2 regions of the Pantoea sp. S-LA4 genome follow, and region 1 is predicted to be linked to the other one. Evidence: predicted binding sites of a transcription regulator. Region 1 holds the regulator's gene; the other holds the start of a gene.
The links. Region 1 encodes PurR, which represses purine synthesis genes. Its sites were predicted from a motif close to CANGCAAACGTTTGCNTG; they were not measured.

Region 1 (15,729 bases):
AATATTATCGCCAGCGCGCCAGCGCCGGTTTGATCATTACTGAAGCCACCCAGATCTCTTTTCAGGCGAAAGGCTATGCCGGCGCACCAGGCCTGCATACTCAACCGCAGATTGCGGCGTGGAAAGCGATTAACGAAGGCGTGCATCAGGCGGGCGGACACACGGCGGTACAGCTGTGGCACACCGGCCGTATCTCACATAACAGCGTGCAGCCAGAAGGTAAAGCCCCGGTTGCGCCATCGGCCCTTGCTGCCGGTACCCGCACTTCACTGCGTGCCGCTGACGGCAGCGTCTACCGCGAAGAGACTTCGGTACCTCGTGAGCTGACGGTGGCTGAGATTCAGCAGATCGTCGCCGATTTCGGTCAGGCCGCCGCCAATGCGCGTGAAGCCGATTTCGACCTGCTGGAACTGCACTCCGCACATGGTTACCTGATCCATCAGTTCCTGGCACCTGGCTCTAACCAGCGTACCGACGAATATGGCGGCAGCATCGAGAAGCGTGGCCGTTTTGCGCTGGAAGTGGTTGATGCGGTGATCGCTAACTGGTCAGCTGACCGCATTGGTATCCGCGTATCGCCTATCGGCAGCTTCCAGAATCTGGATAACGGTCCGGATGAGGAAGAAGCAGCGCTGTGGTACATCGGTGAGCTGGCAAAACGCAATATCGCTTACCTGCACCTCTCCGAGCCAGACTGGGCTGGCGGCAAGCCGTACAGCGATGCCTTCCGTGAGAAAGTGCGTAACCTGTTCCCTGGCGCGATCATTGGCGCAGGTGCTTATACCGTTGAGAAAGCGGACGATCTGATCGCCCGCGGCCTGATCGATGCGGTGGCGTTTGGTCGTGATTATATCGCGAACCCGGATCTGGTGGAGCGCCTGCAGCAGGATGCGCCGCTGAACCCGCAACGTCCGGAAAGTTTCTACGGCGGCGGTGCTGAAGGCTATATCGATTACCCGACGCTGTAATCTTCTTACAGGCTGCCATCCGGGAAGATGATGGCAGCCATTATTCACTGGCGATTTTGATCGCTATACTTAGCGCTGGTGTCATCCGGCGATGGCGTTTTGATTATTAAAGAGGATGTTATGCGTTTACTTCATACCATGCTGCGCGTTGGCGATCTGCAACGTTCGATCGATTTCTACACCCGTGTGCTGGGCATGCGCGTGCTGCGTCAGAGCGAAAACACCGAATACAAATATACGCTGGCCTTTGTGGGCTATACCGAAGAGAGCGAAGGTGCAGTCATCGAGCTGACCTACAACTGGGGCGTGGATAAATATGACCTCGGCAATGCTTACGGACACATTGCGCTGGGCGTTGATGATGTGGCTGCGGCCTGCGAACGCATCCGTAACGATGGCGGCAACGTCACGCGTGAAGCGGGTCCGGTGAAAGGCGGCTCGACCATCATTGCCTTTGTTGAAGATCCCGATGGTTACAAAATCGAACTGATCGAAAACAAACACGCCGGTCACGGCCTGGGCAACTAAGCCTGCTCTTCAGCCTGCCCTGCCGGGTGGGCTGATCTTCTCTGCTCTTCTTCATCTGCTGCACCCGGGCCCGTTTTTTGCCATAATGCGCGCTGCCCTTTTTCTGCAATGAGATCCTGATGTCTGAATCGAATTCCCCCCATGCACTCAATCAACGTTTCCGTGGCTTCTATCCGGTGGTCATCGACGTGGAAACCGCCGGTTTCAACGCGCAGACTGACGCGCTGCTGGAGATCGCGGCCACCACGCTGAAAATGGATGAAGAGGGTTGGATCCATCTCGACCAGACGCTGCATTTTCACGTTGAACCTTTTGTCGGCTCGCTGCTGCATCCTGAAGCGCTGGCATTTACCGGCATCGATCCCAGTAACCCGCTGCGCGGCGCAGTGAGTGAATATGAAGCGCTGCACGCCATCTTTAAGATGGTGCGTAAAGGCATTAAGGATACCGGCTGTAATCGCGCCATTATGGTGGCGCACAACGCCACTTTCGATCTCAACTTCATGAATGCCGCCGCCGAACGCGCCAGCCTGAAACGCAATCCGTTTCACCCGTTCGCCACCTTTGATACCGCGGCGCTGAGCGGACTGGTGCTGGGTCAGACGGTGCTGGCGAAAGCCTGTAAAGCGGCAGGAATGGATTTTGACAGTACCCAGGCGCACTCGGCGCTGTACGATACCCAGCAGACCGCTATTTTGTTCTGTGAACTGGTGAATCGCTGGAAGCGACTGGGTGGATGGCCGCTGCCGTTTGCTGAAGGCGAGCCATCAGCGACCGCTGACTGAAGAACCGGCAATGAAAGACAATGAAAAAGGCCGACATCGCGTCGGCCTTTCTGTTTTATTCCGCTTCTTTAAACTTCTCTGCGGTCTCTGTGATCAGCGACTGCAGTTCACCGCGCTGGAACATCTCGACGATGATGTCACATCCGCCGACCAGCTCGCCATCAATCCACAGCTGTGGAAAGGTTGGCCAGTTGGCATATTTCGGCAGCTCTGCACGAATGTCCGGGTTCTGCAGAATATCCACGTAAGCAAAGCGCTCACCGCAGGCTGACAGCGCCTGAACCGCCTGCGCAGAGAAACCGCAGCTTGGCAGTTTCGGTGAACCTTTCATGAACAGCAGGATCGGGTTTTCTGCGATCTGGCGCTGAATTTTTTCTACAGTACTCATAATTGCCTTCCTTAATTCGTCACTTCGTGTTTGTTTATTGTAGCGACTTCGCACCAGGACTGAAAACGAGATTTTACCGCTGCCGGATTAAATCGCCATGTTTGTTAAGTCCGCTCATCAGCCCTGATGCCACCCGGTTATTAACGGCCAGTAACATATTAATAATTTGCAATAGTTTTGCCGATATAAGACGCTGAAAATGTTCATTTTCAACGCAATTGCGTGAGGCCGAAAGATTAATAAAAAAAGGCGTTACTGTTTTCAAACGAACTGGACTAGAATGGCATCGGCGCTGATCCTGGATCAGATTATTCCCAACTTTGTCGCGGTGCGTAGTGGCCCTGACAACTTAACTAAAACCGGACTATGCGTTTAATCATTACGCTTTTCATTCTTGCCTTTGCGCAACTGTTCTTTAACATCGCTTCTGCCTCACCGCAGGCGCCGGTGAATGTCAGTTCGCATAAAGCAGAGAAAAAGAGTGCGCGCGAAGATGAGCGCCGCAAGCGTCGCCCGCTGAAAACGGCGGCAAAGAAAACACGCGTCAGTCCGGTTCAGAAGCTCAAAGTCAAAAAACAGAAAAAAAGCGAACTCACCGCCAGCCATCTTCCCGCTAAGAAAAGTAAAACCTCCCTGAAAACGGCCAGTAAAAAACGCTACGGCCACCAGCGTTCGCTTAAAACCGTTGACGCCAGCAGCAGTGACACCGGCACCATTAAAATGAGCAAGTCACATCGTCAGCGTTACCAGAAAGCGCGCGAAACGGCGATGACCAAGCTGATGGGCCAGTTGGGCAAACCTTATCAATGGGGTGGCACCTCACCGCATACCGGTTTTGATTGCAGCGGCCTGGTCTGGTACGCCTATAAAGATTTGGTCAAGTTCAAGATCCCGCGCACCGCCAATGAGATGTTCCATCTGCGCGACGCCGCGCCGGTTAAACGTGAGTCACTGGAGAAAGGCGATTTAGTCTTTTTCCGCATCAATGGCCGCGGCACCGCCGATCACGTTGGGGTTTATCTCGGCAACGGCAAATTCATTCAGTCACCGCGTACCGGCAAAGATATTCAGATCAGTGCGCTGGGTGAAGACTACTGGCAGCGCCACTATATTGGTGCGCGTCGGGTCATGACGCCAAAGACCATTCGCTAACGCAGCCGTTGAGCGATCGCCAGACAGCAAAAAGCCGGGCCATGCCCGGCTTTTTCGATCAGTGCAGAATCGCGGTGAAGCTAAAAGCGACAATCATCAGCAGGCAGCCGACGGTAGTCATCAGCGCCAGTTTCAAATCGGTACTCATTTAACTCTCCTTAGTCACAATTTTTGTGGGGTTAAGCCATTTTCCCACAGGACCGGGTAAAAATCTCGTTTTATCCGCCCAGCCTTGTTAGAATCCTGCCTTTGTTGCGCAACGCGCGCAGCCCCGGTTCCGTTTGCTCTCTTTTCAGGCGCTCATTACCCGCCAGTCGCCCTGTTTACCGGTCAGAAAACCTGCATAATTGCGCAGAAAACCCTGAGCAGACGCAAACGTTTAACATTATGCTTATCATTGCGTTAGATAAGCCCTGGAGTCCGATTTTAATGGCAACAATTAAAGATGTGGCAAAACGCGCCGGCGTCTCAACGACCACCGTTTCGCACGTCATCAATAAAACGCGTTTTGTCGCTGAAGAGACGCGCAACGCCGTCTGGCAGGCGATTCAGGAACTGCACTATTCGCCCAGCGCCGTGGCGCGCAGCCTGAAGGTGAATCACACCAAAACGCTGGGCCTGCTGGCGACTTCCAGCGAAGCGCCCTACTTTGCTGAAATTATTGAAGCAGTGGAAAACCACTGTTTCGACAAAGGCTATACCCTGATTCTGGGTAATGCGCACAATGATCTGCAGAAGCAGCGCGCCTATCTCAGCATGATGGCGCAAAAGCGCGTCGATGGGCTGCTGGTGATGTGCTCTGAGTATCCGGACGATCTGCTGAAAATGCTGGAAGAGAACCGTAACATCCCGATGGTGGTAATGGACTGGGGCGAATCCCGCGCCGACTTTACCGACACGGTGCTGGACAATGCGTTTCAGGGCGGTTATCTCGCCGGGCGTTATCTGATTGAGCGTGGCCATCGCGAGATTGGCGCCATCCCCGGCCAGATGGAGCGCAACACCGGAGGCGGACGTCACGCCGGCTTCCTGAAGGCGCTGGAAGAAGCGGGTATTCAGCCGCGTGCCGAGTGGATTGTCCAGGGTGACTTTGAACCTGAATCGGGCTATCAGGCAATGCAGCAGATCCTGTCGCAGAAACAGCGCCCGACCGCGGTGTTCTGTGGTGGCGATATCATGGCGATGGGGGCGATTTGCGCCGCCGATGAGATGGGATTGCGCGTGCCGCAGGACATTTCGGTGATCGGCTATGACAATGTGCGCAACGCGCGCTACTTCGCGCCGGCGCTGACCACCGTTCATCAGCCGAAAGCGCAGCTGGGTGAGAAAGCGCTGGAGATGTTGCTGGATCGCATCACCAGCAAACGTGAGATTTCTCAGACCATCGAAGTGCATCCAACCCTGATTGAACGTCGTTCCGTAGCTGATGGTCCGTTCCGCGACTACCGCCGTTAATCTTCGCTTAACCACTCCTGATTAAGCGTTTGCGCATCACCCAGATAGCTGAGTAACCAGCCGGTCGCCGGTGATGCGCGATCTTCCGCCCAGCTGACACAACAGGGACTCTCCGGAAAAGCCACCGGCAGGGTCAGCTCCACCAGCGCGCCGCTGTCCAGCAACGGCCGGGCCAGATGACCAGGCACCATCGCCACGCACAATCCCGCCAGTACGCAATCCAGCCCGGTCTGCCATTCCGGCACCACCAGCCGACGCTGGTTGTCGAGCGTCCACGTCATCCGGCGTGGCAGCGCGCGCGAAGTATCTTCCAGAACCAGCGACGGCCAGCTGCGCAGGGTATCGTCATCTATCTGGCTCACTTCCGTCAGCGGATGGTGGTTCGCGACCACGCAGCGCCAGTTGAGCGTCCCCATATCGCGAAAGGCAAAGCGGCCGCCGACCGGGATCGCCTGAGTCGCGCCGATAGCAACCTCCACCCGGCCATCCGCCAGCGCATCCCAGACGCCGTTGAACACTTCATAACTGATGTGCAACTCCATGTCAGGAAAGTGCCGGTAAAAATCCTTCACTAATTGTCGGGTACGCTGCGGCTTGACGATACAGTCCACCGCAATACTTAACTGCCCGCGCCAGCCGTTGGCCAGCTGCTGACACTGGCGGCGGGTGGCGAGCATTTTTTTGATGACGCTGCGCCCTTCCCGGACAAAATGCTCTCCCGCAGGGGTTAATACCACCTCACGATGCTGACGTTCAAACAGCGGAACCGCCAGCCAGGTCTCCAGCTGGCGCACCGTGTAGCTGATAGCCGACGGCACCCGATGCAGCTCCTGCGCCGCCGCGCTGAAGCTGCCACCGCGCGCCACGGCATCCACCACTTCTAACGCATATTCTGACCACATATTCTGCCTTCAAATTTTTTAACAGCAATCGGCAAATATTAGCGTTTCACAGCGGCAAACGCACCTTTTACACTCTGCCGCGTTCAACCTGCAAAATGAGAATCAGATGTCACCGTCAAAAGGATTTATGCCTTATCTCGCTCTGCTGAGCATGCTGGGCTTTTTAGCCACCGATATGTACCTGCCCGCGTTTGGCGCGATGCAGCAAACTTTCAATACCTCGCCAGGCCTGATCAGTGCCAGCATGAGCCTGTTCCTGGCCGGTTTTGCCTGCGGCCAGCTGTTCTGGGGTCCGCTCTCCGATCGCATCGGGCGTAAGCCGGTGCTGCTGGCTGGACTGGCGCTGTTCGCCGTCGGCTGTGCCGGTATGCTGTGGGTAGAGGATATTTTTCTGATGCTGGCGCTGCGCTTTGTTCAGGCGATTGGCGTCTGTGCGGCCGCTGTCAGCTGGCAGGCGCTGGTGGTCGATCGCTATCCGGCCGCACGTGCTAATAAGGTGTTTGCCACCATCATGCCGCTGGTGGCGCTTTCGCCAGCCCTGGCACCGCTATTAGGCGCGTGGCTGATTGGTCATTTCCACTGGCGTTCGATCTTCCTGGTGCTGACGCTGATTGCGCTGGCCTTGATCCTCACGACGCTGCGCCTGCCGTCGGGCCGCAAAGCAACGGGCAACCAGGGCGCAAATCCGGGCTTTTTTACCCTGCTTAAATCCCGGGTTTACAGTGGTAACGTACTGATTTATTCCGCCTGTTCCGCCAGCTTTTTCGCCTGGCTGACCGGCTCACCCTTTATTCTGGCCGATCTGGGCCTGTCGCCCGCCGATATTGGTCTGAGTTATCTGCCGCAGACGGTTGCCTTCCTGATTGGTGGCTTCGGCTGCCGTGCCCTGCTTAACCGTTTTAAAGGGGCGCAGCTGCTGCCGTGGCTGCTGGCGGTCTACAGTCTGAGCATCCTGGCGCTGTTTGCCGTCGCACTCTCCGGCCACAGTACGCTGCTGAGCCTGCTGCTGCCGTTCTGCGGCATGGCGCTGGCTAACGGTGCTATCTATCCGATTGTGGTCTCCGCCGCACTGATGCCTTTCCCGGATGCGACCGGTAAAGCCGCTGCGCTGCAGAATACGCTACAGCTGGGATTATGCTTTGCCGCCAGCCTGGCCGTCTCCGCCGGATTAACCCAGCCACTGCTGACCACAACCCTGATAATGGCCCTGACCATTCTGCTCGCCCTGCTCGGCTTCGCGCTGCAGCGGGTGACAAACGCACAATCTGATGTTGCCACCCCCACGACCGCCTGCCAGGATAATCACTGAGGCAATGATTTTTAGTTAGCAACCTAACAATAAGTCATTGAATATTGACCCGCGTGAGAATATACTCATTCGGGTCAATAATTCTGCTACAAATCAACAACATAATAACGTAACAAACTGATTGGCAACCGGGTTGCCGGGATGGCGTCTGCGCGCGCGTTACTGTTACCGTGCCTGATGCTTTTGAACCGTTTCAATCCTCTGTATCACGCCAGATCTCTGGTTTACGGAGTCATCCGTGACTTTTCTCAATTCCTGAAGAAATTGACTATTCTTTTTCAGGTTAAGATTGGACAGGTGGTGGAGAAGCTATGAGTTCATCGTATGTAGAAGAAGTGAGCCTCGAAGAAAACCATTGGTATCGCATCGTTCACGAATTGCTGGAAAAAGCGGATATCGAAATTAATGGCTCACGGAGCTGGGATATTCAGGTGAAAAATCCTGACTTCTTTAAACGTGTCCTGCAGGAAGGATCGCTGGGTCTGGGCGAGAGTTATATGGATGGCTGGTGGGAATGCGATCGGCTGGATATATTTTTCCACCACGTACTCAAACATAAACTGGATCAGCAACTCCCTCATCACTTTAAAGATACGCTGCGTATTGCCGCGGCGCGCTTAACTAATCTCCAGTCGAAAAAACGCGCCTGGATTGTCGGTAAAGAGCATTACGATTTAGGAAACGATTTGTTTTCTCTGATGCTTGATCCCTATATGCAGTACTCCTGCGGCTACTGGAAAGAGGCCACGACGCTGGCCGCTGCGCAGGAAGCGAAGCTGGATATGATCTGCCGTAAATTAGGGCTGGAGCCTGGCATGTCGCTGCTGGATATTGGCTGCGGCTGGGGAGGACTGGCCGAATTTGCCGCCCGTCATTATGGCGTGAAAGTTCACGGCGTTACCATTTCCGCCGAACAGCAGAAGCTGGCACAACAGCGTTGTGAAGGTTTAGACGTCACTATTTTATTGCAGGATTATCGCGACCTGAATGAGCAGTTTGACCGTATTGTCTCGGTCGGCATGTTTGAACATGTCGGACCGAAAAATTACGCCACCTATTTCGATGTCGTGGACCGTAATTTAAAGCCAGACGGTATTTTCCTGCTGCATACTATCGGTGCGATTAAAACCGATATGAATGTTGATCCCTGGATCGATAAATATATTTTCCCGAATGGTTGTCTGCCTTCCGTTCGACATATTGCTGACGCCAGCGAGCCCCATTTTATTCTGGAAGACTGGCATAACTTTGGCGCCGATTACGACACGACCCTGATGGCGTGGCATGAGCGCTTTATCCAGGCCTGGCCGCAACTGGCGGAGAGCTACGGCGAACGTTTTAAACGCATGTTCTCCTACTATCTCAACGCCTGTGCCGGTGCGTTTCGCGCCCGTGATATTCAGTTATGGCAGGTAGTATTCAGTCGGGGTGTGGAAGGCGGATTACGCGTGGCGCGTTGATGCGGCGGCTGAGCAAGATTAAAAACAGAAAAAAAGGCGCTGATGCGCCTTATTTTTTATTCCTGCGCGGCAGGCTTTCCGGCCAGCATAGCTACCGTCCCGGCGGCATCCCGTTGTGCGAGCACCCGCTCAACGGTATCGACGATCGCCTGGGTATGCGGATCAATCTCGATGTTAACCCGGTCGCCAAAGGTTTTGGCGCCTAACGTAGTGCGTTCCAGCGTCTCCGGAATCAGATAGACGCAGAATTTGGTTTTGGTCACGTCCCCTACCGTCAGGCTAATGCCGTCGATGCCGACAAAGCCTTTGTGCAGGATATATTTCATCTGGGTCGGGTCCTGAATTTTAAACCACACTTCGCGGTTGTGTTCCGACTGGATAATTTTGCAGATCTCAGCCGTGGTCATAATATGACCGGACATCAGGTGTCCGCCTATTTCATCGCTGAATTTTGCGGCACGCTCGATATTGACCACATCGCCCTGACGTAAATCGCCGAGGTTGGTGACACGCAGGGTCTCTTTAATTAAATCAAAACTGACCCGATCGCCCTCAATAGCCGTTACGGTTAAGCAACAGCCGTTGTGCGCCACGGAGGCGCCCAGTGCCAGGCCTGGCAATAATTCTGCCGGCATCCTGATGGTGTGGGTGCGGAACAGCTCTTTCTCTTCAATGGACACTATTTCTGCGGTGCCCTGCACAATACCGGTAAACATAGTCTTTGCCTCTGCGAAGTTTGCGCTAGTTTATCACAGCTCACGTCCGCTGTTCGCTTTCAGCCAGCGGTGTTGCCTGACAGCAGAGTAAATCGCATGCAGTGACAAAGATTGGCGAATCCGGTCCTGACAGTTACACTAGCGGACGCAATTCCTGGGGCTTTTCTGACCCCGTCATTATTTTATTAACTATTCAGGTGTTAACGTGCAGAAGTATTTAACAGAAGCGCGTCAATTGCTTGCCCTTGCGATCCCGGTCATCCTTGCTCAGGTGGCTCAAACCGCAATGGGATTTGTGGATACCATTATGGCCGGCGCCGTCAGCGCCACGGATATGGCCGCCGTTGCTGTCGGCACCTCTATCTGGCTTCCGGCCATTCTGTTTGGTCATGGTCTTCTGCTTGCATTGACGCCCACGGTTGCGCAACTCAACGGCTCTGGCCGCCGCGAACGTATCGCCGAGCAAATTCGTCAGGGCTACTGGCTGGCATTTTTTGTTTCGCTGTTGATCATGGTGGTGTTGTGGAACGCCGGTTATTTAATCCGGGCGATGCACGATATCGATCCGCTGCTGGCGCAGAAAGCAGAAGGTTACCTTCATGCGCTGCTGTTTGGCGCACCGGGCTACCTGTTCTTCCAGGTGCTGCGTAATCAGTGCGAAGGCCTGTCGAAAACCAAACCGGGTATGGTGCTGGGTTTTCTCGGGCTGATGGTGAATATCCCGCTTAACTATATCTTTATCTATGGTCACTTCGGTATGCCAGCGCTGGGCGGTGTCGGCTGCGGCGTGGCAACAGCCTCGGTTTACTGGGTGATGTTCATCTGTATGCGTTTCTGGATCCGCCGGATGGGCGCCATGCGGGATATCCATCTGGTCAGTCGCTGGTCTGCGCCGTCACGGCCTATTCTGACCCGTCTGATGACGCTGGGCTTGCCGGTGGCGCTGGCGCTGTTCTTTGAGGTGACGCTGTTTGCCGTGGTGGCGCTGCTGGTCTCTCCGCTGGGAATCGTTGACGTTGCCGGACATCAGATTGCACTGAACTTCAGCTCACTGATGTTTGTTATGCCGCTGTCGCTTGGCGTCGCCACCACTATCCGGGTCGGCTATCGTCTGGGTCAGGGATCGACTGAACAGGCGAAGGTGGCCGCCTGGACTGCGCAGGGCGTCGGCATCAGCATGGCGGCGATGACCGCGCTGTTTACCGTCACCTTCCGGCATCAGATCGCCCTGCTCTATAACGACAATCCGGAAGTGGTGACGCTGGCGGCGCAGCTGATGCTGCTGGCAGCGATCTATCAGTTCTCCGATTCGATCCAGGTGATTGGCAGCGGTATTCTGCGTGGCTACAAAGATACCCGCTCGATCTTTTTTATCACCTTTATCGCCTACTGGCTGCTTGGTCTGCCGGCCGGTTATCTGCTGGCGCTCACTGACTGGCTGGTGCCACGCATGGGGCCAGCGGGATTCTGGTGCGGCTTTATTATCGGGCTGACATCCGCGGCGGTAATGATGCTTTGGCGAATCAGGCGTCTGCAGCAGTCACCTGCCGAGGTGATCCTGACGCGCGCGGCGCGCTAACCGGTTGAGCGGGCGGTAAAAGGCCCGCGACGCCTAAAAAAACGACGCATAGCACAGTTGCTGCTCAGTCACGGTGAAAAAACGCTTTTTCTCCTTGCCAGCCTCACCGGCTGCCGTTAATATTCGTCCCCGCTGTCGCCCAGACAGCGTGTTGCGCTCTTAGCTCAGTTGGTTAGAGCACCACCTTGACATGGTGGGGGTCGATGGTTCGAGTCCATTAGAGCGCACCAAGTGCGTCCGTAGCTCAGTTGGTTAGAGCACCACCTTGACATGGTGGGGGTCGGTGGTTCGAGTCCACTCGGACGCACCAATATTCAATATGCATTCAGTATGCGCTCTTAGCTCAGTTGGTTAGAGCACCACCTTGACATGGTGGGGGTCGATGGTTCGAGTCCATTAGAGCGCACCACTTTCAGAATTCCTTCAGCTTGCGCAACTCCACTTTTATTGATCTGCATCGCTTCCCCCTTCTGCTTTTTGATTGGTTTTCGCATACTTAGCGTCTATACTGTGCCGCGTTGTCCACTTGAAAGGTTTCAGCGATCACGTGCCTATTGCGATAACTCAGATAATTTGCGCAACAATAATGAGGTGGTTACCCGGCGTAACCGCACAACTTCCCTGCACGCCTGGCCTTCGTCACCTATTCTTACTCTGTACAGCCCGTTTCGATTTCAAACAGTATTCTCACTTCGATGCATTGCCATCGGATTTCGCCCTTTATCATCCATCACAACTTACAGATAACCTGTCATGAAAAAGACTAAGATCGTTTGTACTATCGGCCCGAAAACCGAATCAGAAGAGATGCTGACCCAGCTGCTGGAAGCCGGCATGAATGTTATGCGTCTTAACTTCTCCCACGGCGATTATGCCGAGCACGGTCAGCGCATCACCAATATGCGTGCCGTGATGGAAAAAACCGGTCGTCAGGCGGCTATCCTGCTGGATACCAAAGGCCCTGAAATCCGCACCATGAAACTGGAAGGCGGAAATGATGCGCCGTTGAAAGCGGGTCAGACCTTTACCTTCACCACCGACCAGAGCGTGATCGGCAACAGCGAGCGCGTTGCGGTCACCTACCCTGGCTTTACCGCTGACCTGAAAATCGGCAACACCGTGCTGGTCGATGATGGCCTGATCGGAATGGAAGTGACCGAAGTCACTGAAAATACCGTGGTGTGTAAAGTGCTGAACAACGGCGACCTCGGTGAAAACAAAGGCGTTAACCTGCCTGGCGTTTCAATCCAGTTGCCAGCGCTGGCCGAAAAAGATAAGCGCGACCTGATTTTCGGTTGCGAGCAAGGCGTTGATTTCGTGGCGGCCTCTTTCATCCGTAAACGCTCAGACGTGCTGGAAATTCGCGAGCACCTGAAGCAGCACGGCGGTGAGAACATCCAGATCATCTCCAAAATCGAAAACCAGGAAGGCCTGAACAACTTCGACGAAATTCTCGAAGCCTCTGATGGCATCATGGTAGCGCGTGGCGACCTGGGCGTTGAGATCCCGGTTGAAGAAGTGATCTTCGCTCAGAAGATGATGATCAAGAAGTGTAATAAAGCGCGCAAAGTGGTGATTACCGCCACCCAGATGCTTGACTCGATGATCAAGAACCCACGCCCTACCCGTGCTGAAGCGGGCGACGTGGCAAACGCCATCCTCGACGGCACCGATGCGGTAATGCTCTCTGGCGAAAGCGCCAAGGGTAAATACCCGCTTGAGTCGGTCACCATCATGGCGACCATCTGTGAGCGTACCGACCGCGTGATGAAGTCACGTATCGATAGCCAGAACGACACCCGCAAGCTGCGTATCACCGAAGCGGTCTGCCGCGGTGCCGTTGAAACGGCTGAGAAGCTGGAAGCGCCACTGATTGTGGTTGCCACCGAAGGCGGTAAATCTGCCAAGGCCGTGCGTAAATACTTCCCGAACGCCACCATCCTGGCGCTGACCACCAATCCGACCACTGCGCGTCAGCTGATCCTGAGTAAAGGGATTGAGACTCGTCTGGTCACTGAGATTGCCTCTACCGATGATTTCTATCGTCTGGGTAAAGAAGCGGCGCTGGAAAGCGGCTACGGTCAGAAAGGTGATGTGGTGGTGCTGGTCTCTGGTGCATTAGTACCAAGCGGAACTACCAACACCGCCTCAGTACACGTACTGTAAAACACTTTTTGCTCTTTATTTTAAGGCGCCTTTCATGGGCGCTTTTTTTTATTTGTACTTAATACAAATAGCGGAAAATTCCAATCGAAAATAACTATTCAAATACACTTTATATTAAGGTTAATCCGATTAAATCTCTCTGTTTTCGCTAAATTTTTTTATCATCTACTGCGATCCGCTGCTTCTTTGAGCGAACGATCAAATTTAAGCATCTTCTCATCAAAAATTTATTCTCAACTTAAAAAGCTTTGTGTAATACTTGTAACGCTACATGGAGATTAACTCAATCTAGAGGGTATAAATAATGAATCGTACTAAACTGGTACTGGGCGCGGTAGTTCTGGCTTCAACTCTGCTGGCTGGTTGCTCAAGCAACGCTAAAATCGACCAGCTGTCTTCAGACGTTCAGACTCTGAACGCTAAAGTTGACCAGCTGAGCAACGACGTGAACGCAGTGCGTTCAGACGTTCAGGCTGCTAAAGATGACGCAGCTCGCGCTAACCAGCGTCTGGACAACCAGGCTCACTCTTACCGTAAGTAAGAGTTCTGGTTTAAAAATGGCGCCTTTAAGGCGCCATTTTTTTTGCTTTGCATTTACGCGGTTTCCCGCGTTAATCCTTTCAGGGCGTGGCCGTTTCGGCTTTAGCCTCATCGACTGGCGCAGCAGAGGCTGATGAAGGCGTCTCCCGCCCTGCTGGCGGCGTTGTCTCGCTCCGGACCGGCTCACCATTGCTGACCAGTACCGGCATCCCTGAGCGGCGCGCTAAGGTCGCTTTAATCAGTGCGCTATCGCTCTCTTCGCTTTTAATAAACTTTTTCAGTCCGGTAGTCAGCGCTAACGGCATAGTTTGCGGATCGTCCTTATCGCTATGCGACAGGGGCTGATGCACCTCAACGTAGCGTTTACCGTCAGGCTCCACCGCATATTTCACCGGCTGATTGATAATCTGAACCCGCGTCCCTTTCGGTACCGAATTAAACAGCGCTTCGATATCCTCTGAACGCAGGCGGATACAACCGGAGCTGACACGCATACCAATACCAAACTTCGCATTGGTGCCGTGGATCAGATACTGGCCGCTGCCGCGCGCCAGACGCATGGCAAACAGCCCCATCGGGTTGTCGGGCCCGGCAGGCACTACTGCAGGCAGCGTCACGCCCTCTTTGGCATAGCGTTTACGAATGTTCTGAGTCGGCGTCCAGGTGGGATTCGGTATTTTCTGACTGATTTGGGTCACCATCACCGGCGTCGCCGCGCCCAGCTGACCAATCCCGATTGGATAGACGATCACCTTGTCTTCGCCTTTGGGATAGTAGTAGAGACGCAGTTCGGCCAGATTCACCACAATGCCTTCACGCGGTGTGTCGGGCAGCAGCATCTGCAGCGGTACGGTCAGTTGCGTGCCGGCTTTCGGCAGCCAGGGATCGGTGCCGGGATTGGCCTCCAGCATGCCGAGCAGGCCAACCTGGTAGCGGGCGGCGATCTCTTCCAGTGGACGTTTGTCGTCAGGAACCTGAGTCAGGACGTTTTCGCCAATCAGGCGACTGTCAGGCGGCGGTAGCGGGTATTCCGTGGCAAAAGCGGGTGCAGAGAGCCCAAAGCAGGTCAGCAGCAGTGCACCGGCTAAACGTAAAGCAGGTTTCATGCAATTTTCTCGTCAGATAAAAAAACAGACGCCGGTTGGCGTCTGTCGAGTGTAGCTTAGCTGAGGTTCTGAGCGGTATGGCGAATAGACCGAATCATCGCTTCCAGCCCCTGCGACCGGGTCGGCGTCAGGTGCTGCATCAGTGCCAGTTCGCCAAACCAGTGGCGCACATCCAGCGCGACAATTTCAGCGGGCGGCAGATTCTGATAAAGGCTAAATACGATAGCAATCAGACCTTTAACAATCGCGGCGTCACTGTCACCTTCAAAGGCGATGGTGCCATCTTCCTGCGGTGTCATCCTGATCCACACCTGGCTCTGGCAGCCTGAAATGGCATTTTCCGGCTGGTGTAAGGTTTCAGATGATTCCGGAAGTTTTGACCCCAGCTCAATGATGTAGAGGTACTTCTCTTCCCAGTTGGCGCAACGATTAAAGTTACGCACCAGTTTCTCTTTTTCTGGCAAATTCGCCATCGGTTACTCCGTTAAAACTGTTCAGCCGCCCAGCAGACGATGAATACGAGTCAGTCCGGCCGCCAGACGATCCACTTCCTCTTCACTGTTGTAGAAGGTGAACGAGGCGCGACACATCGCTGGCACGTTGTAGTGGTGCATCAGCGGCATTGCGCAGTGGTGGCCGGTACGGATCGCAATGCCGTACTGATCGAGGAAGCTG
Region 2 (15,729 bases), 1.4 Mb from region 1:
GCCAATCACCCGCAGGCTCACCTCTTTCAGCAGTTCCGGGTCGATATTCTGATCCGACTCATTCTCCAGTCGCGCTTCCATCTTATGCAGGCTCTCAATCGCCACGCTGGCCATCACCGCACGGGCATTTTGCAGCTCGCGGCGCTGTGCGCTTTTATCGATGGTATCGATGCCGCGCAGCAGAATCGGCAGGATCACCACGCCGACCAGCAGCGAGAACAGAATCACCCCGGTGGCGATAAAGACCAGCTCATAGCGTGCCGGGAAAGGGTCGCCATTGCTGAGGAACAGCGGAATCGATAACACACCAGCAAGCGTAATTGCCCCGCGGACCCCGGCAAACGAGGCGATCAGCAGTTCACGCAGCGAGTAGTTGGAGAACTCCAGTGGCTTTTTCTTCAGCAGACGTTTGCTGAAGCGCTGCATGATATACAGCCAGCCAAAACGCACCAGCATCAGCGCCAGATAGACCAGACTGATGTCGGCGAACAGCATCCACAGCTCGACGTTAGGATCGGCATTCGCCTGGTCCACCGAGGTTTGCAGGATATCTGGCAGCTGCAGGCCCAGCATCAGGAACACCATGCCGTTGAACACGAATTCCAGCATCTGCCAGACGCTGTTGGCGCGCAGACGCATCGCCAGCGGTGCCTGACGAATAATGCCGGAACGGGTGATGGTCATGCCCGCTGCGACCGCAGCCAGGATACCCGACACGCCGAGGTGTTCAGCAATCAGATAAGAGGCGAACGGCAGTAACAGCAGCAGCACGGTCTGGGTGGCCGGATCGTCACCGCTCCAGCGGCTGAGGATGCGCAGTGATTTGCCGTAGAGCCAGCAGACCGCCACACCGGCGATCAGACCGCCAATCGCGACTTTCAAAAATTCGACGCTGGCTCCGCCCCAGGTGAACACCATGGTGCCCATCGCGACCGCGACGGCAAACTTCAGCGACACCAGGCCAGATGCGTCGTTCATCAGGGCTTCGCCCTGCACGATCGACATGATTTTTTTCGGAATGCGGCCTTCGCCGACAATCCCGGAGAGCGCCACGGCATCGGTCGGTGACAGCACCGCCGCCAGCGCAAAGGCCGGAATCAGCGGAATGCCCGGCACCATCCAGTAGATCAGATAGCCAATCCCGACCACGGTGATCAATACCAGCACCAGCGCTAAGCCAATAATCTCCCGGCCATGATGCAGGAACTCGCTGATGGGCGTTTTCCAGCCGTCGGCAAACAGCAGCGGCGGGATAAACAGCACCAGAAACAGTTCCGGGTCAAAATCAACATGCAGACCAAAGTTGGGCCAGGCCATCAGCGCGCCAGCGGCGATCTGTACCAGCGGCAACGGGATCTGAAAAGGCAGAATGCGAGCCGCGACGCCAGAGAGCGACACGACCAGCGTCATGATGAGAATAGTAAAAAAGATTTCCATGCTTTCCTTAGGCGTCGTTATCTTTCAATCATTGTTTGAGCGCTAAAGTGTAAAACAAACCGAACTCTGAAGGGTCAGCTACGCGTGCGGCGGGCGGGAAAAAAGTGAAAAATACCGGACGCACGCCTGCACGTCCGGTTGAACAGTCAGATCGCCCAGCCTCCGGCGTAAAATGCCACTAACGCGACGGCAATCACCACCGTGCCGACATTCAGCTTGCGCCACTCGCCGGCAAAAATACGGCCCACCACCAGCGAGGCAAAACCGATCATAATGCCGGTAACGATGTTGCAGGTCAGCACGATAATCACCGCGGTTAACAGGCCAGACATCGCATCGACAAAATCATTGAAGTCGATTTTCGCCACGTTACTCAGCATCAGCAGGCCGACATACATCAGCGCCGGCGCGGTAGCGTAGGCCGGAACCAGCCAGGCCAGCGGCGACATAAACAGAATCACCAGGAACAGCAGGCCGACCACGATAGCGGTCAGGCCGGTTTTGCCGCCCGCCGCTGTTCCGGCTGCCGATTCGATATAGACCGCCGCAGGTGAGGCACCGACCAGGCCGGCAAACAGGCTGCTGACCGAATCGGTCGTCAATGCGCGGCCGCCATTGATTATCTGTCCCTGCTTATCCAGCAGGTTAGCCTGGCCCGCGACCGCGCGAATGGTGCCGGTGGCGTCAAACACGGCGGTCATCACCAGCGCCAGTACGCTTGGCAGCACCACCGGCTGCAACGCCCCCATGATGTCCAGACTGAACACCAGCGACTGACCGCTGGCGTCACGCAGGCTGGGCAGCGCAAATAACCCTTTGTAGCTCACCGTCGGGTCAAAGATCAGTCCGAGCAGCGAAATGGCGATAATGGTCATCAGAATGCCGCCCGGCACCCGCCGTTTTTCCAGGCCAAAAATCGCCGCCAGCCCAAGCAGTGACATGATCACCGGAAACGTGGCGAACTGGCCCAGCGCCACCGGCAAGCCAGGTGCCGGATTTTTTATCACCAGCCCGACGCCATCCGCCGCAATCAGCAGCAGAAACAGGCCAATCCCGACGCCGGTACCGTGCGCCACGCCCATCGGCAGGTTACGCAGGATCCACGCACGGATGCCGGTGACCGAAATCAGGGTAAACAGCAGCCCCATCAGGAATACCGCGCCAAGCGCGACCGGTACGCTGATGTGCTGGCCCAGCACCAGGCTGAAAGCGGTAAAGGCAGTCAGCGAGATGGCACAGCCAATCGCCATCGGCAGATTGGCCCACAGCCCCATCAGGATTGAGCCGAAGCTGGCGACCAGACAGGTCGCGACAAAGACCGCCGTTGGGGGGAAACCGGCTTTACCGAGCATCCCCGGCACCACAATCACCGAATAGACCATCGCCAGAAAGGTGGTCAGTCCGGCCAGAATTTCCTGGCGCACGCTGCTGCCGCGCGCCGAGATCGCGAACCAGGCGTCCAGTTTTCCACTGGCCGGGCGTGATTCAATTGACATAGTTGAGCCTCAAAGATTTTTTGTTGTGTGGATCGCTCTGCGACCGTCGCTGTCCCTGAAATAAGCGGGTAATCCGGGCGCGCTGACGGAATAAGCCCGTCAGGCAAACGTTTACCTTGCCGCAGATAGTTGGCAGTCAAAGGACCGCCAGATAAAAAGGCAAACGATTATCCGGCGTTTAGCGGCACATTTTCAACTGGCTGGAAGACATTATTCAGCACAAAGATCAGGTAACAGCCCTACAGCCTGGCAGGACAAAGGCTATCGCGCGCGGCTGACACCTTGAAGTTACAGGCCTTTTTTACTGCGGAGAGGCTGGCGTCACCGGGCGAAAAAACGGTGCGCCAGCAAAGAGGATTAACCTGGCAGGGAAAGCTCACCGCCCTGATCGATAGCCCGCTGCCAGGCGGCGCGCTGCTGGACGGTTTGCAGCCATTTCTCACTGGCGGGCATCTGCTCCAGCCCGGCGCGTTGCGCCAGCGCCAGCAGCGGGAAGCTCATCTGTATATCGGCAATGCTGAAACGCTGCCCGGCAAACCAAGGATTGGCCGCCAGATGCTGTTCAATCATCTTCTTATGCGGTTGCAGCTGCTTGTCCAGCCAGGCTTTCTGTACCCCTTTGCCAAACGCGGCGCCCACCGGACGCAGCAGCCACGGCACCGGCGCTTTCCCCATCTGTCCGAAGATCAGCTTCATCACCAGCAGCGGCATCAGCGATCCCTCGGCATAGTGCAGCCAGTAACGCGACTGCAGCCGCGCCTCTTCATCACTGAGCTTCAGCCGAAATTCGTGATCGTATTTCTCCTCCAGGTACTCCAGGATGGCGCCCGATTCGGCCACCACCCGGTTTTCATCGGTAATCACCGGTGATTTACCCAGCGGATGCACTTTTTTCAGCGCCTCGGGCGCCAGCATGGTGGGCTCGCGTTGATAACGTTTGATCTGGTACGGCACTTCCAGCTCTTCCAGCAGCCACAGCACCCGATGCGAGCGCGATTGCTCAAGATGGTGAACAGTGATCATCATGATTCCCTGTGTGTTGACCTTCCACCAGTATAGACCTCACCCAGCGTCCGGATGTTTATCGTCCTGTTCCGGGTCGAGCAGCACCGCACCCGATCCTTGCTGGCCGAGCCGGTCGCCGGGATTGCGCAGCGGACAATCACGCATCGACAGACAGCCACAGCCGATGCAGCCATCCAGATCGTTACGCAGTCGGGTCAGGGTTTCGATGCGCTTGTCCAGCTCCTCACGCCAGTGCTGGGTCAATGCATCCCACTCCGGGGCCGACATCCGCTTATTGGCCGGAATATGCTCCAGGCTGTCGCTGACCGTCGCCAGAGGAATGCCAATGCGTTGTGCAATCTTGATGATGGCGACGCGGCGCAGCACGTCACGGCTGTAGCGTCGCTGATTACCGCCGTTGCGGGTGCTGAAAATCAGCCCTTTGGTTTCATAAAAATGCAGCGCAGACACCGCGACACCGCTGCGGCGCGCCACTTCGCCCGGCGTTAATACCGGTTTGGGGTAGTTGCGATCTTTTTTCATCTGGCTCTTTACCTCAAGTTAACTTGAGGAATTATACTCGCATCCCATCAAAACGACTAAACTCCCATTATCGCTAATTAAGCACCAGAAGGATGAGGCCATGATGCAAGAAGAGATCATTCATTCCCTGACGCACTGGATTGACCAGAATCTGGACAAAAGTCTGTCCATTGATGAAGTGGCTGCAAAATCGGGCTATTCGAAATGGCACCTGCAGCGTATGTTCCGTACCGTGACGAAACAGACGCTGGGTGGCTATATTCGTGAACGCCGCCTGACGCTGGCTGCCGAGGCGCTCTCTCAGACTCAGCGTCCGGTCTTTGATATTGCCATGCAGTATGGTTATGACTCGCAGCAGACCTTTTCGCGGGTATTTCGCCGCCAGTTTTCGCAAACCCCTACCGCCTATCGCCATACCATGCGTCGTCAGGCGATTCAGCGCCCTCGTCTGCTGAGCTTTGACTGCAAAGAGAGCATGGCCAGCTTTACCCAACGTACCACCGGCGAGTGCTGCCCGGTCCGCTAATGCCCAGGCCGCCCGTCATCGGGCGCGCCTGATCGCCTCTGCTTCCCCTGCTGTTCAAATCTGCAACACTTTCCTGCCATACCAGTGTCAAATTTTGTTCAAAATTTCAAATCGGGTGATATAATGTGACCCAAGTCACACTATGAACCTGGGTTGACGGCGCTAAAGCACTTCCTGACACGCTTTTCCGCCGCCGGTGATGTCCGCAGGTTGTCAGGAATACTTACTGATATTGAGGTCCGGCCGATGGCTACGTTAACCACCAGTCTTCTTGTTATGCGTTGGGAATTGTTGAGCGCCGTAATGATGTTTTTCGCCAGCACCCTGAAAACCAAACTGCGTCAGGATAGTCATCATGTGATGGCATTCATGTGTGGCGGCATTGGTTTGGGCATGACCTGCTGGTTTGTTACCGGTCTGATGGGAATTACCCTGAGCATGGAAAACGTGCACAACTTTATGGAAATCTCTAAGCACGCCTTTATCGACGTAATGAGTCAGGCGCCCGCTGAGTGGCCGATGCCCTGATGGAGGGCGCGCGTCATGATGCGCGTTTAATGTGCTGATTTTTCCCAATAAAAAACCCCGCTAAGCGGGGTTTTTTACATTGCTGTGTGTGCTTAAACTTTCTTCAACATGGCAGGGATATTAACATCCTGCACTGTGACGCCCGGTCTCTGCGTTCCGCGGCGGTCCTGAATCCACATATCTCCCATCATCTGGTTTAAACCCCGATCCAATCCGGTCACCAGGCCTGCACCCGGCGTGAAAGTGAGTTCACCGAAATAGATCTGTTCTTCATGGATATACCAATCGACCCGCACGTAGTCGAAGTCACTGGCCAGCTTTTTGCTCAGATCGAGCGCATGTTGCAGTGACGGCAGAATCGGTGAGACATCCAGACCGGTATCGCGAATCTTATGAAACGCCTCGTTGAGGTTATTCACATAGAAATTCATCGACAGCAGCGGCTGGCAGCGGTTGTAGATCACCTGCAACACATATTCGAACTTGCCATCACGCTTGTTGAACATATGAAACTTGTAATCAATCGGCGCGCTTTTGCCATCACCAATGTACTTCTCAACCAGAATGCGCGGCTTGATGTAGCGATAGTGGATCTCACGCGCTTCGTTAGCGAAATCGGTTTTCAGCCAGCGATAGCAGTCATGAATAATCTGCTGTTTGCGCAGCGCGTCTGGCTCTTCCAGCAGAATCTCCACCATGTTGGAGGCGTGGTTCGGCTTGATCACCGTCCCTTTCCAGCACGGTAAGCTGTTCAGCGTGGTCGGGTCAGTGGTTTCGTGTACCAGCGGAATCAGGTACTCATTACCGATTTTTTCAGCAATGAATTCGCGTACCGAATATTTGTCCGACAGACGACCGTAGTTCTGGTAATCGCCATAGACAAATTTACGGTACAGCACCTTTTCGTTGAACACTTTTGGCTGACGCAGATTGGGCAGCTTTCTGAACTTGTGGAAGTAGTAGATGCGGTCCTGGTACGCCCAGGGCATCTTCTTAATAAAGTACTGCACACTTCTTCTGAGTTCTTCTTTCAACTTGAGCATATCTGACCTCATTTGTAGGTTTTGTAGTTGAGTGAGGAAACCTGAATCTTTTGAATGACGCCGTTTTTAAAGAAGTAATTCATTACGGTCAGGGACAAAAGCTCGGAAAGGAACACGCTCCATGCGGCTCCCATGATGCCGTGGCCCTGGATCAACCACCATGAGAGCGGCAAACTGATGACCATCAGACAAATGATTTTCTTCAGCAGGTAGTTAAACCCTCCTTCCTTGACCATGTAGCGATAAGCTACTGTCCCCATTGCCGAAAAGCTGGTCGCTATCGACAGCAACGTAATGAGACTTCCTGACTGTGTGTATTCCGGACCGTACAACGCGATAATGATCTGCTCGCCATACATCGAGATGACCAGCAGCATCAGCAATGAAACACCCATCACATAACCATTGAGCCGGGCAGCCAGCCGGATGGCGACCTCGCCACGCTCTCTGAAGATTTCAGTGAAGCAGGAGGTGATCAGCGCCACCGGGATAAAAATCCAGGAGGCAGAAATGGTATTGGCGGCGGCAAACAGCCCGAGATCCCGCGCCGGCGCGGTGCCCGCCAGAAACATCTGCGCCGCTTTGACCTGCACAGAAATAAAGATGCTGGAGATCGCCAGCGGCAGACCGGCATACATCAGGTAACGCAGATAAGCCGTGCGCTTTTCACGCGGCGGCATCTGATCCTGATGTTCCTGATAAAAGTTGTGACGTTTGATCAGGTAAGGCACCAGCGTCACCGCCACAATCGACAGCGTCAGCCACAGCGGATTGAGGCGCAGCCAGGCGATGGTGAAGCTAATCGCGAAACTCAGCAGCATACCGACCGCGTTGGCGATGGTGTTCAGCCGAGAAGCGAGACGCGCATTGTTATAAACGCTGAACGTATCCTGGGTGACAAAAACCGAGGCAACAAATGAGGCCAGTGCAAATGCCAGGAAATTTTCCTGCATGTTGTACCAGACCCAGATTAAGACTGGCACCGAGGTGAGCAGCAATAACACCATCCGCAGGGTGCGCGCGATGGTCATCAGGCGTAAGCCTTTCGACGCATTTTTACTGACGCGCTTAAACAGAATGGTTTCGGTGCCAAAGATTGCCACGGTTTGCACCATCGCAAATAGTGAGGTTGAAAACGCCATCTGGCCAAACACCGTTGGGCCAAAGGATTTCGCCACGTAAGAAGTCACAAATATGACGCCAAACACGGAGATGATCTTCTCAGACATCATCCAGGCGGCATTCGACATTACGCTCAATTTCATCGACTCTTCCTTAGTATTACTCAACTACAACCGCTTCGGTACAACATCCCTGTAACGAATTAATAAGCGCTCAGTGGGCCTGGCGAAAATGTAAGACTTCAAACCAAGCTGGTCCGAAAATTGAGAATCAAATCATGATCCGGAGAATGAATTCAGGATAATTCTTATTATATCTGGCGCGAATCACTTCTTCTGGAAACGATTTCAGGCTGAAAATAGTGCAATCTTCAAGAGACATAACCGCTGAATTAATCAAGTCGGTTATGCTAAATATCCAATGTACGTAGAATTTTTTCGTATTTGGGATGCGATGAATTTATAACAAAAAACCGCCTCCAGGAAGGCGCGCCCCCCTGATCGGAATAAAATAAGATTTATCCCATGATGATATTTATTCTAAATATCTTAATTTAACCTTCGCAATTGAATACGCGCACTTTAATACTGCATTAATAGAAACTTACAGTGCCAGGAATTATTAAAGTCATTCTCATCCATTAATCGATAAGAAAGGTAAGAGCATTTATGAGAAAGTCACGATACAGCGAAGATCAAATCACAAATGCCATTAAAGCTTCTGAATCGGGCGTTAAAGTCAGAGAGATTTGTGAAGAGCTTGGCATCTCTGAAGCTACGTTCTACAGCTGGAAGAAGAAGTTTTCTGGGCTGTCTTCAGAAGAAGGCAGAAAAATCAAAGAGCTGGAGGAAAAACTGCAGAATCTTACCCGTGAGCTGCAGACCCTGAACTCCGACAAGGAGATGCTGCAAAGCGTACTGAAGAACTTCTTTACCACCAATGAAAAGCGTCAGGCAGTCAACTTCCTGCAGAGTACTTTCGACATTGGCACCCGTCGCAGCTGCCGTTTATTAGATATCAGTCGCAGTGTCTATCATTATCCGTCAGGCACCGAGAATCGCTAAACCCAATGCTACCGCGCTTTTTAGACTTAACGCTGAGATTTGTTCTTACCAGAAGAGATGAAGATCATTTAACAGGACAATTGCGGCACCCTTTTCCGCTCCATTTATAACTAATGAATGGCTTCACGGCTAAGCTTCTTTTTTTGCGGTAAAATTGATTCACAACAGCAAAAGTCTCGCATTCTACGCCCCTTTCCCCTCTCCCAATCCCGTTTCGACGGGATTGGGATCTCCTTTTCATTGGTTAAGCTCGGCTAATCATCGGAACTAAACAGAGACTATTCCGTTAAGCCGTCTTAAACATCCGGTCAGAAATAGCCAACCTGCCTTTAAGTTAATGATGGATCTGATCGTCATTTTTACGGTTACGCTTTAATTGGCAAGGAGTGTAAGTTGCCAAAAGTTTCACCAGGATTAATCCAGGATAAATAGTTTATTGCTCCTTATCACTAACGTAATGCATCGCAGTTTTTTCTTACTTCATTGCGCATCAATGGTGCCAAACATTAACCTTTAATTAAAAACGCAGCGGCGGAATTTTCTTACTCTTTTATCAATGAATGAAGTTAATGGTGGTTTTTAGCCCCCATTAATCAGGGCCAGAGAGCAATTACAGCGCAGGGTTAAAAGCATAATTGTCCTGAATTGCCTGAAATTCGCCTGATTAATGGATGATTTTCCATCACCGTCACGCCGTTAAACCGGCAAAAGGATCGGATTCGCTCGCTGGCAGACTGTTTTTTAGCCTGGCCTGGCCGTCTGGGAAACCGGATGAGGGGAACAACGCGAGGTCAGGCTGGCGCATGAAATCGATTACGCGCCGGAAAAGCGCGCAAAAGGGCCAGAATCGGGATGCGACTTAATCTTAAAAAGCCGCGCGGACCGCTGACCGCGCGAAACGGGAAAAGGAGGCCACTGTGCGTATCAGGTCTTCACCGCCACCACCTGCGGTTGCGGTTTTATCCGCATCGCCCACAGCACGCCCGCCATCAGAAAAATAATTCCGGTTACCGTGAGCAGCGGCGGCCAGCTTTGATGCCAGAGAAAAGTCCATAAAAGGCCAAAGAGGATTTCAAAAACGATCAGCGGCCCCATCAGGACGGTGGGCAAACGCTGGCTGGCTGCATTCCAGCACAGCGTCCCCAGCCAGGAGCAGAGCAGGCCAATCGCCAGCATTAAGGGAATGAACACCTGAGGGTGCGGCCCAAACGGCAGCGCGAATGCGGGCTGTTGCCAGGCGAGCTGAAGGCTGACCAGCGCATAAAGAATTAACGCCATCGGCAGCGTGACCAGCCCCTGCGCCGTCGCCCAGGTTGAGGGTCGGAGTTCAGGATGAGTGCGCAGCCAGCGCGCGTTACGCAGCGGATACCAGGTCCAGCACACCACCGCCAGCATCGCCAGCCCGATACCAGTGAGGTAACGGCTGAGATCCAGCGTCGCGCCCTGGCTGCGTAATTCTGCGGCATTCACACACAGCAGCCCGGCCGCCATCATGATCAAAGCAGGAAACAGTCGCCGCCACGGCAGCCGCCCTTCAAGATGGCCGTAACAGAGGTTGGCGGTGACGGCGATCACCACCGGCAGCGTCCCGATGATCATGGTTGAGACCGGCGCGCCGGTACGCTGGATCGCGTTGGCGAGAAAGGCGTAATAAAGAAGGTTTCCCACCAGCGAGAGTTTTACCGCCTCGCGCCAGGCCGCCGGTGCCAGCTGCCGCAGTCGGTGGCGATCGTGCCAGGCCAGCGGCAGCGCAATCAGGCCAAAGGCGACATAGCGACCAGCCGATTGCAATGCGCCGGGATAGTCAGGCACCAGCAACGGACCGACAAAAATCAGTCCCCACATCAGACCTGCGGTAACAGCAAACAGTACGCCAGCGAGCATGATTTCTTTCCTTTATGACTTTTTGGCGCAGTGTGACGAAATGAGGCGGGAAAGGCTTGTAGCAGATTGCGATTCTCAGGGCTGCTGTACCTGTTTCTGATATCGCACCGGGGTAATGCCATAGCGGTTGGCGAACGCGCGGGTCAGATGTGCCTGATCGGTGAGTCCTACCGCAGCCGCCACGCTGGCCGCGCGCTCTCCCTGCGCCAGCCGTAGCTTGGCGTCATACAGCCGGAATGCCATCAGCATCTGATGAGGTGTCACATGAAAGTGCTGGCGGAAAGCGCGTAAGAAATGCCAGGGCGATAACGATACCAGCGCGGCCAGCTCCTCCAGCCGTACCGGCTCCGCCAGATTTGCCCGCAGATAGTCGCGCACCGGTTCAAAGCGATGCTGCGCCTGTCGCGGACCCGGCGATGACATCCGCGCCAGTGGCCGCATCTGCGACAGCAGTTCCGACAGCAACCCCTGACGTGCCAGCACCGAGTCCGCCTGCCACAGCGCCGCCAGGGTCTGTGACAGCGGCTGCGCCACGCGGGGATCGGTCAGCAGTGCCTCATTAAACCACCAGCCGCGGTCGCCGGTCAGCTCATCCATTAACTGCGGCTGAATATAGATCATCTGATAACGCCAGCCTTCGGTACAGGCCGACTCACCGGTATGCAGTTCGTCCGGATTCATCATTACCAGCGAATCTTTCGGCGCGGTGTATTGGGTGCCGCGATAGCGAAAGCGCTGAGCGCCCGCTTCAATGGTGCCGATCCCAAAGGCTTCATGGGTATGCGGTTCAAAGGCGTAGCGGGAGATGTGCGCCTGATAGAGTTCCACGCCGGGTAACTCCGACAGCTGCTGAAACTGCGCGCGATCTTTCTCGCAGGGAAAAATAGCCGGAACGCCCTCCACGTCACTCTCCTCAATTCACCAATATGTGGTTTAGCATGCCTCTGATGGGCGATAAAATGCAAAACATTGCTATCCGACCTGCGCCAGGCAACACTGTTTTTTTCACTCCTCAGGATAAAGCATGGCACAGCGAGTGGTATTGGTTATCGATATGCAAAATGGCGTGTTCGCTACGCCCCGTTTTGACCGGCCAGGCCGGGTGGCGCAGATAAACCGCCTGACTGAACGCGCCGACGTCACGGTGTTTATTCAGCACACCGAAGAAGAGAGCCTGCCTGAAGGCAGCGAAGCCTTTGCGCTGTTGCCCGACATCCGGCAGCCTGCCGGCGCCTGCTTTATCACTAAAACCGCCTGCGATAGCTTCTGGCAAACCGGTCTGGCGGCACTGCTTGAGACGCTGGCGGTGAAGGAATTTGTGGTGTGCGGCTGTGCCACAGACTACTGCCTGGATACCACGATTAAAGTCGGGGCCAGTGCGGGCTATCGCATCACCGTGGCGTCGGATGCGCATACCACCGCCGACCGCCGCTGGGCGAGCGCCGAACAGCTGATAGGCCAGCATAATGAGGTGTGGTCATCGCTGCTGATACCCGGCAATGTGCCGCGCGTGCTGAGCTGCGACGCAATTCTGGCCGAATGGTCGTCAGACGTCTGAGTTGTAATGGCTGAGTTCTGAGCTCTGGGCTCTGAGTTCTGAGTTCTGAGTTCTGAGTTCTGAGTTCTGAGTTCTGACAGGATTTGCTGTTTCAGCCGTTACGGACATAAAAAAGGCCCGGTATGCCGGGCCTGTTTATAACAGATGTCACACGGTGACAGGGATCAGAACGGAATATCGTCGTCAAAATCCATTGGCGGTTCGTTGTTGTTGCTGGCAGGTGCGCTTTGTGGCTGCTGCTGCGGACGAGACTGCGCGCCGCCGCTGAACTGATTGTTGCTGCCCTGCGGCTGCTGTGGCTGACCCCAGCCATTGTTGTTGCCGCCGCCCTGCGCGCCGCCTGCCGGTGCACCGGCGTTACCGCCCTGCTGACGGCCGCCCAGCATCTGCATGGTGCCGCCGACGTTGACCACCACTTCCGTGGTGTAACGTTCCTGGCCGCCCTGGTCCTGCCATTTGCGGGTACGCAGCTGGCCTTCGATATAGACCTGAGAACCTTTACGCAGATACTCGCCCGCCACTTCGGCCAGCTTGCCAAACAACACCACACGGTGCCATTCAGTGATCTCTTTGTTTTCACCGGTCTGCTTGTCGCGCCAGCTTTCCGACGTAGCCAGCGTAATGTTGGCAACAGCGCCACCATTTGGCATATAACGTACTTCCGGATCCTGACCCAGATTCCCGACAAGAATCACTTTGTTAACGCCACGACTGGCCATGTTGCTGTCTCCCGATGAGTTAATGCATAGAGTCTAATCTACCAATTCTAACACGTCCTGCTGTCTGTTTCCCACTTTAGAGCGGGGTTCCAGTTTTAATCCTCCAGCGCCAAAAGGCAAAGAGTACTGGATATTTATTCAGTCTATTTTTTGTGCCATAATGACACGTTTATTCTGGCCGTGTCGGCAAGGCGCGGTGAGTGCTGCTAATCCGGGAAAGGTGAATGGATAAGATCGAAGTTCGTGGTGCCCGCACCCATAATTTGAAAAACATCAACCTGACCATCCCACGCGACAAACTCATTGTGGTAACCGGCCTTTCGGGCTCCGGTAAATCCTCACTGGCGTTTGATACGCTGTATGCGGAAGGTCAGCGCCGCTATGTGGAGTCGCTCTCTGCGTATGCGCGCCAGTTTCTTTCGCTGATGGAGAAACCGGACGTCGATCATATCGAAGGTTTGTCGCCCGCCATCTCCATTGAGCAGAAATCAACCTCACATAACCCGCGATCAACGGTGGGAACCATCACCGAGATCCACGACTACCTGCGCCTGCTGTTTGCCCGCGTCGGTGAGCCACGCTGCCCGGATCACGATGTGCCGCTGGCGGCGCAGACCGTCAGCCAGATGGTCGATCAGGTGCTCTCCCAGCCGGAAGGCCGCCGCTTAATGCTGCTGGCACCGGTGGTGAAAGACCGTAAAGGCGAGCACACCAAAACGCTGGAGAATCTGGCGTCGCAGGGCTACATCCGGGCGCGTATCGACGGGGAAGTGTGCGATCTCTCCGATCCGCCGAAGCTTGAGCTGCAGAAGAAGCACACCATTGAGGTGGTCATCGATCGCTTTAAGGTGCGCGCCGATCTCGCCACTCGTCTGGCCGAGTCGTTCGAAACCACACTGGATCTCTCCGGCGGCACGGCGATCGTGGCGGATATGGATGACAGTGCGGCCGAAGAGCTGCTGTTCTCTGCCAACTTTGCCTGCCCGATTTGTGGCTACAGCATGAGTGAGCTGGAACCGCGCCTGTTCTCGTTTAACAACCCGGCGGGCGCCTGCCCGACCTGTGACGGGCTGGGCGTGCAGCAATATTTTGACCCGGACCGGGTGGTGCAGAACCCGGAACTCTCGCTGGCGGGCGGCGCGATCCGCGGCTGGGATCGCCGTAACTTCTACTATTTCCAGATGCTGCGCTCACTGGCGGAACATCTCGATTTCGATATTGAAGCCTCGTTTGGCAGCCTGCCGGATAACGTTCAGAAAGTCATTCTGTACGGTTCGGGTAAAGAGAGCATTGAGTTTAAGTACATCAACGATCGCGGTGACACCTCTGTGCGTCGCCATCCGTTCGAAGGCGTGCTGAACAATATGGAGCGCCGTTACAAAGAGACCGAGTCATCAGCGGTGCGCGAAGAGCTGGCGAAATTTATCAGCAACCGTGCCTGTGCCACCTGCGAAGGAACGCGTCTGCGTCGTGAAGCGCGTCACGTCTTCGTAGAGAACACCACGCTGCCGACCATCTCTGAGATGAGTATCGGCCACGCGATGTCGTTCTTTGAAAACCTGAAGCTCAGTGGTCAGCGGGCGCAAATTGCCGAAAAAGTGCTGAAAGAGATCAGCGATCGCCTGAGCTTCCTGGTGAATGTCGGCCTGAACTACCTGTCGATGTCCCGTTCGGCGGAAACCCTTTCCGGCGGTGAAGCACAGCGTATCCGTCTGGCCAGCCAGATCGGTGCCGGTCTGGTGGGTGTCATGTACGTGCTGGATGAGCCCTCTATCGGTCTGCATCAGCGCGATAACGAGCGGTTGCTCGGTACGCTGATTCACCTGCGCGATCTTGGTAACACGGTAATCGTGGTTGAGCATGATGAAGATGCGATTCGCGCGGCTGACCATGTGATCGATATCGGCCCCGGCGCCGGCGTGCATGGCGGCCAGGTGGTCGCCGAAGGCACCGTGGATGAGATCATGGCGCAGGAAGCGTCGCTGACCGGTCAGTTCCTCAGCGGCAAGCGTGAAATCGCCGTTCCGCCGCAGCGCGTGAAAGGCGATCCGGCCAAAGTGCTGAAGGTAACCGGCGCACGCGGTAACAACCTCAAGGATGTGACGCTGACGCTGCCGGTGGGTCTGTTTACCTGCATCACCGGCGTCTCCGGTTCAGGTAAATCGACGCTGATCAACGATACCCTGTTCCCGATTGCCCAGCGGGCGCTGAACGGCGCAACCATCGCCGAGCCAGCGGCCTATCGTGAAGTGACCGGCCTGGAGCATTTCGATAAGGTCATCGACATCGACCAGAGCCCGATTGGCCGTACACCGCGCTCCAACCCGGCCACCTACACCGGCATTTTCACGCCGGTGCGTGAACTGTTTGCTGGCGTGCCGGAAGCGCGCTCGCGCGGCTACAATCCGGGCCGCTTCAGTTTCAACGTGCGCGGCGGACGCTGTGAAGCCTGTCAGGGCGATGGCGTGCTGAAAGTCGAAATGCACTTTTTGCCGGACATTTATGTGCCGTGCGATCAGTGCAAAGGCAAACGCTATAACCGCGAAACGCTGGAAGTGAAGTACAAAGGCAAGAGCATCCACGAAGTGCTGGAGATGACCATTGAAGAAGCGCGTGAGTTCTTTGATGTGGTGCCGGCGCTGGCGCGTAAGTTGCAGACGCTGATCGATGTCGGTCTCTCTTACATCCGCCTTGGCCAGTCAGCGACGACCCTTTCCGGTGGTGAAGCACAGCGCGTTAAGCTGGCGCGTGAGCTGTCGAAGCGCGGTACCGGCCAGACGCTTTATATCCTGGATGAGCCAACC

Region 2: a site for PurR is predicted at 3,034-3,051, ahead of ACX3P5_RS01215 (NCS2 family permease). Genes of this name have one in related genera too.

What each region holds. Positions count from the first base shown of each region.
Region 1 covers NZ_JBTLRC010000002.1:1,485,299-1,501,027, reverse strand. Annotated here, with positions in the region: gene nemA (alkene reductase) at 1-968, shown strand, start outside; gene gloA (lactoylglutathione lyase) at 1,089-1,496, shown strand; gene rnt (ribonuclease T) at 1,616-2,281, shown strand; gene ACX3P5_RS07855 (Grx4 family monothiol glutaredoxin) at 2,337-2,672, opposite strand; gene ACX3P5_RS07850 (C40 family peptidase) at 3,036-3,821, shown strand; gene cydH (cytochrome bd-I oxidase subunit CydH) at 3,880-3,969, opposite strand; gene purR (HTH-type transcriptional repressor PurR) at 4,251-5,276, shown strand; gene punR (DNA-binding transcriptional activator PunR) at 5,273-6,178, opposite strand; gene punC (purine nucleoside transporter PunC) at 6,285-7,487, shown strand; gene cfa (cyclopropane fatty acyl phospholipid synthase) at 7,799-8,947, shown strand; gene ACX3P5_RS07820 (riboflavin synthase subunit alpha) at 9,004-9,663, opposite strand; gene ACX3P5_RS07815 (MATE family efflux transporter) at 9,869-11,242, shown strand; tRNA gene ACX3P5_RS07810 (tRNA-Val) at 11,396-11,472, shown strand; tRNA gene ACX3P5_RS07805 (tRNA-Val) at 11,476-11,552, shown strand; tRNA gene ACX3P5_RS07800 (tRNA-Val) at 11,575-11,651, shown strand; gene pykF (pyruvate kinase PykF) at 11,996-13,408, shown strand; gene ACX3P5_RS07790 (major outer membrane lipoprotein) at 13,713-13,949, shown strand; gene ACX3P5_RS07785 (L,D-transpeptidase family protein) at 14,029-15,054, opposite strand; gene sufE (cysteine desulfuration protein SufE) at 15,111-15,527, opposite strand; gene sufS (cysteine desulfurase SufS) at 15,549-15,729, opposite strand, start outside.
Region 2 covers NZ_JBTLRC010000002.1:53,947-69,675, reverse strand. Annotated here, with positions in the region: gene ACX3P5_RS01220 (Na+/H+ antiporter) at 1-1,437, opposite strand, end outside; gene ACX3P5_RS01215 (NCS2 family permease) at 1,584-2,933, opposite strand; gene ACX3P5_RS01210 (glutathione S-transferase family protein) at 3,291-3,956, opposite strand; gene soxR (redox-sensitive transcriptional activator SoxR) at 3,996-4,481, opposite strand; gene soxS (superoxide response transcriptional regulator SoxS) at 4,582-5,007, shown strand; gene ACX3P5_RS01195 (YjcB family protein) at 5,254-5,535, shown strand; gene ACX3P5_RS01190 (ATP-grasp fold amidoligase family protein) at 5,628-6,578, opposite strand; gene ACX3P5_RS01185 (oligosaccharide flippase family protein) at 6,587-7,843, opposite strand; gene ACX3P5_RS01180 (transposase) at 8,369-8,764, shown strand; gene ACX3P5_RS01175 (DMT family transporter) at 9,689-10,648, opposite strand; gene ACX3P5_RS01170 (AraC family transcriptional regulator) at 10,724-11,551, opposite strand; gene ACX3P5_RS01165 (isochorismatase family protein) at 11,673-12,206, shown strand; gene ssb1 (single-stranded DNA-binding protein SSB1) at 12,371-12,925, opposite strand; gene uvrA (excinuclease ABC subunit UvrA) at 13,150-15,729, shown strand, end outside.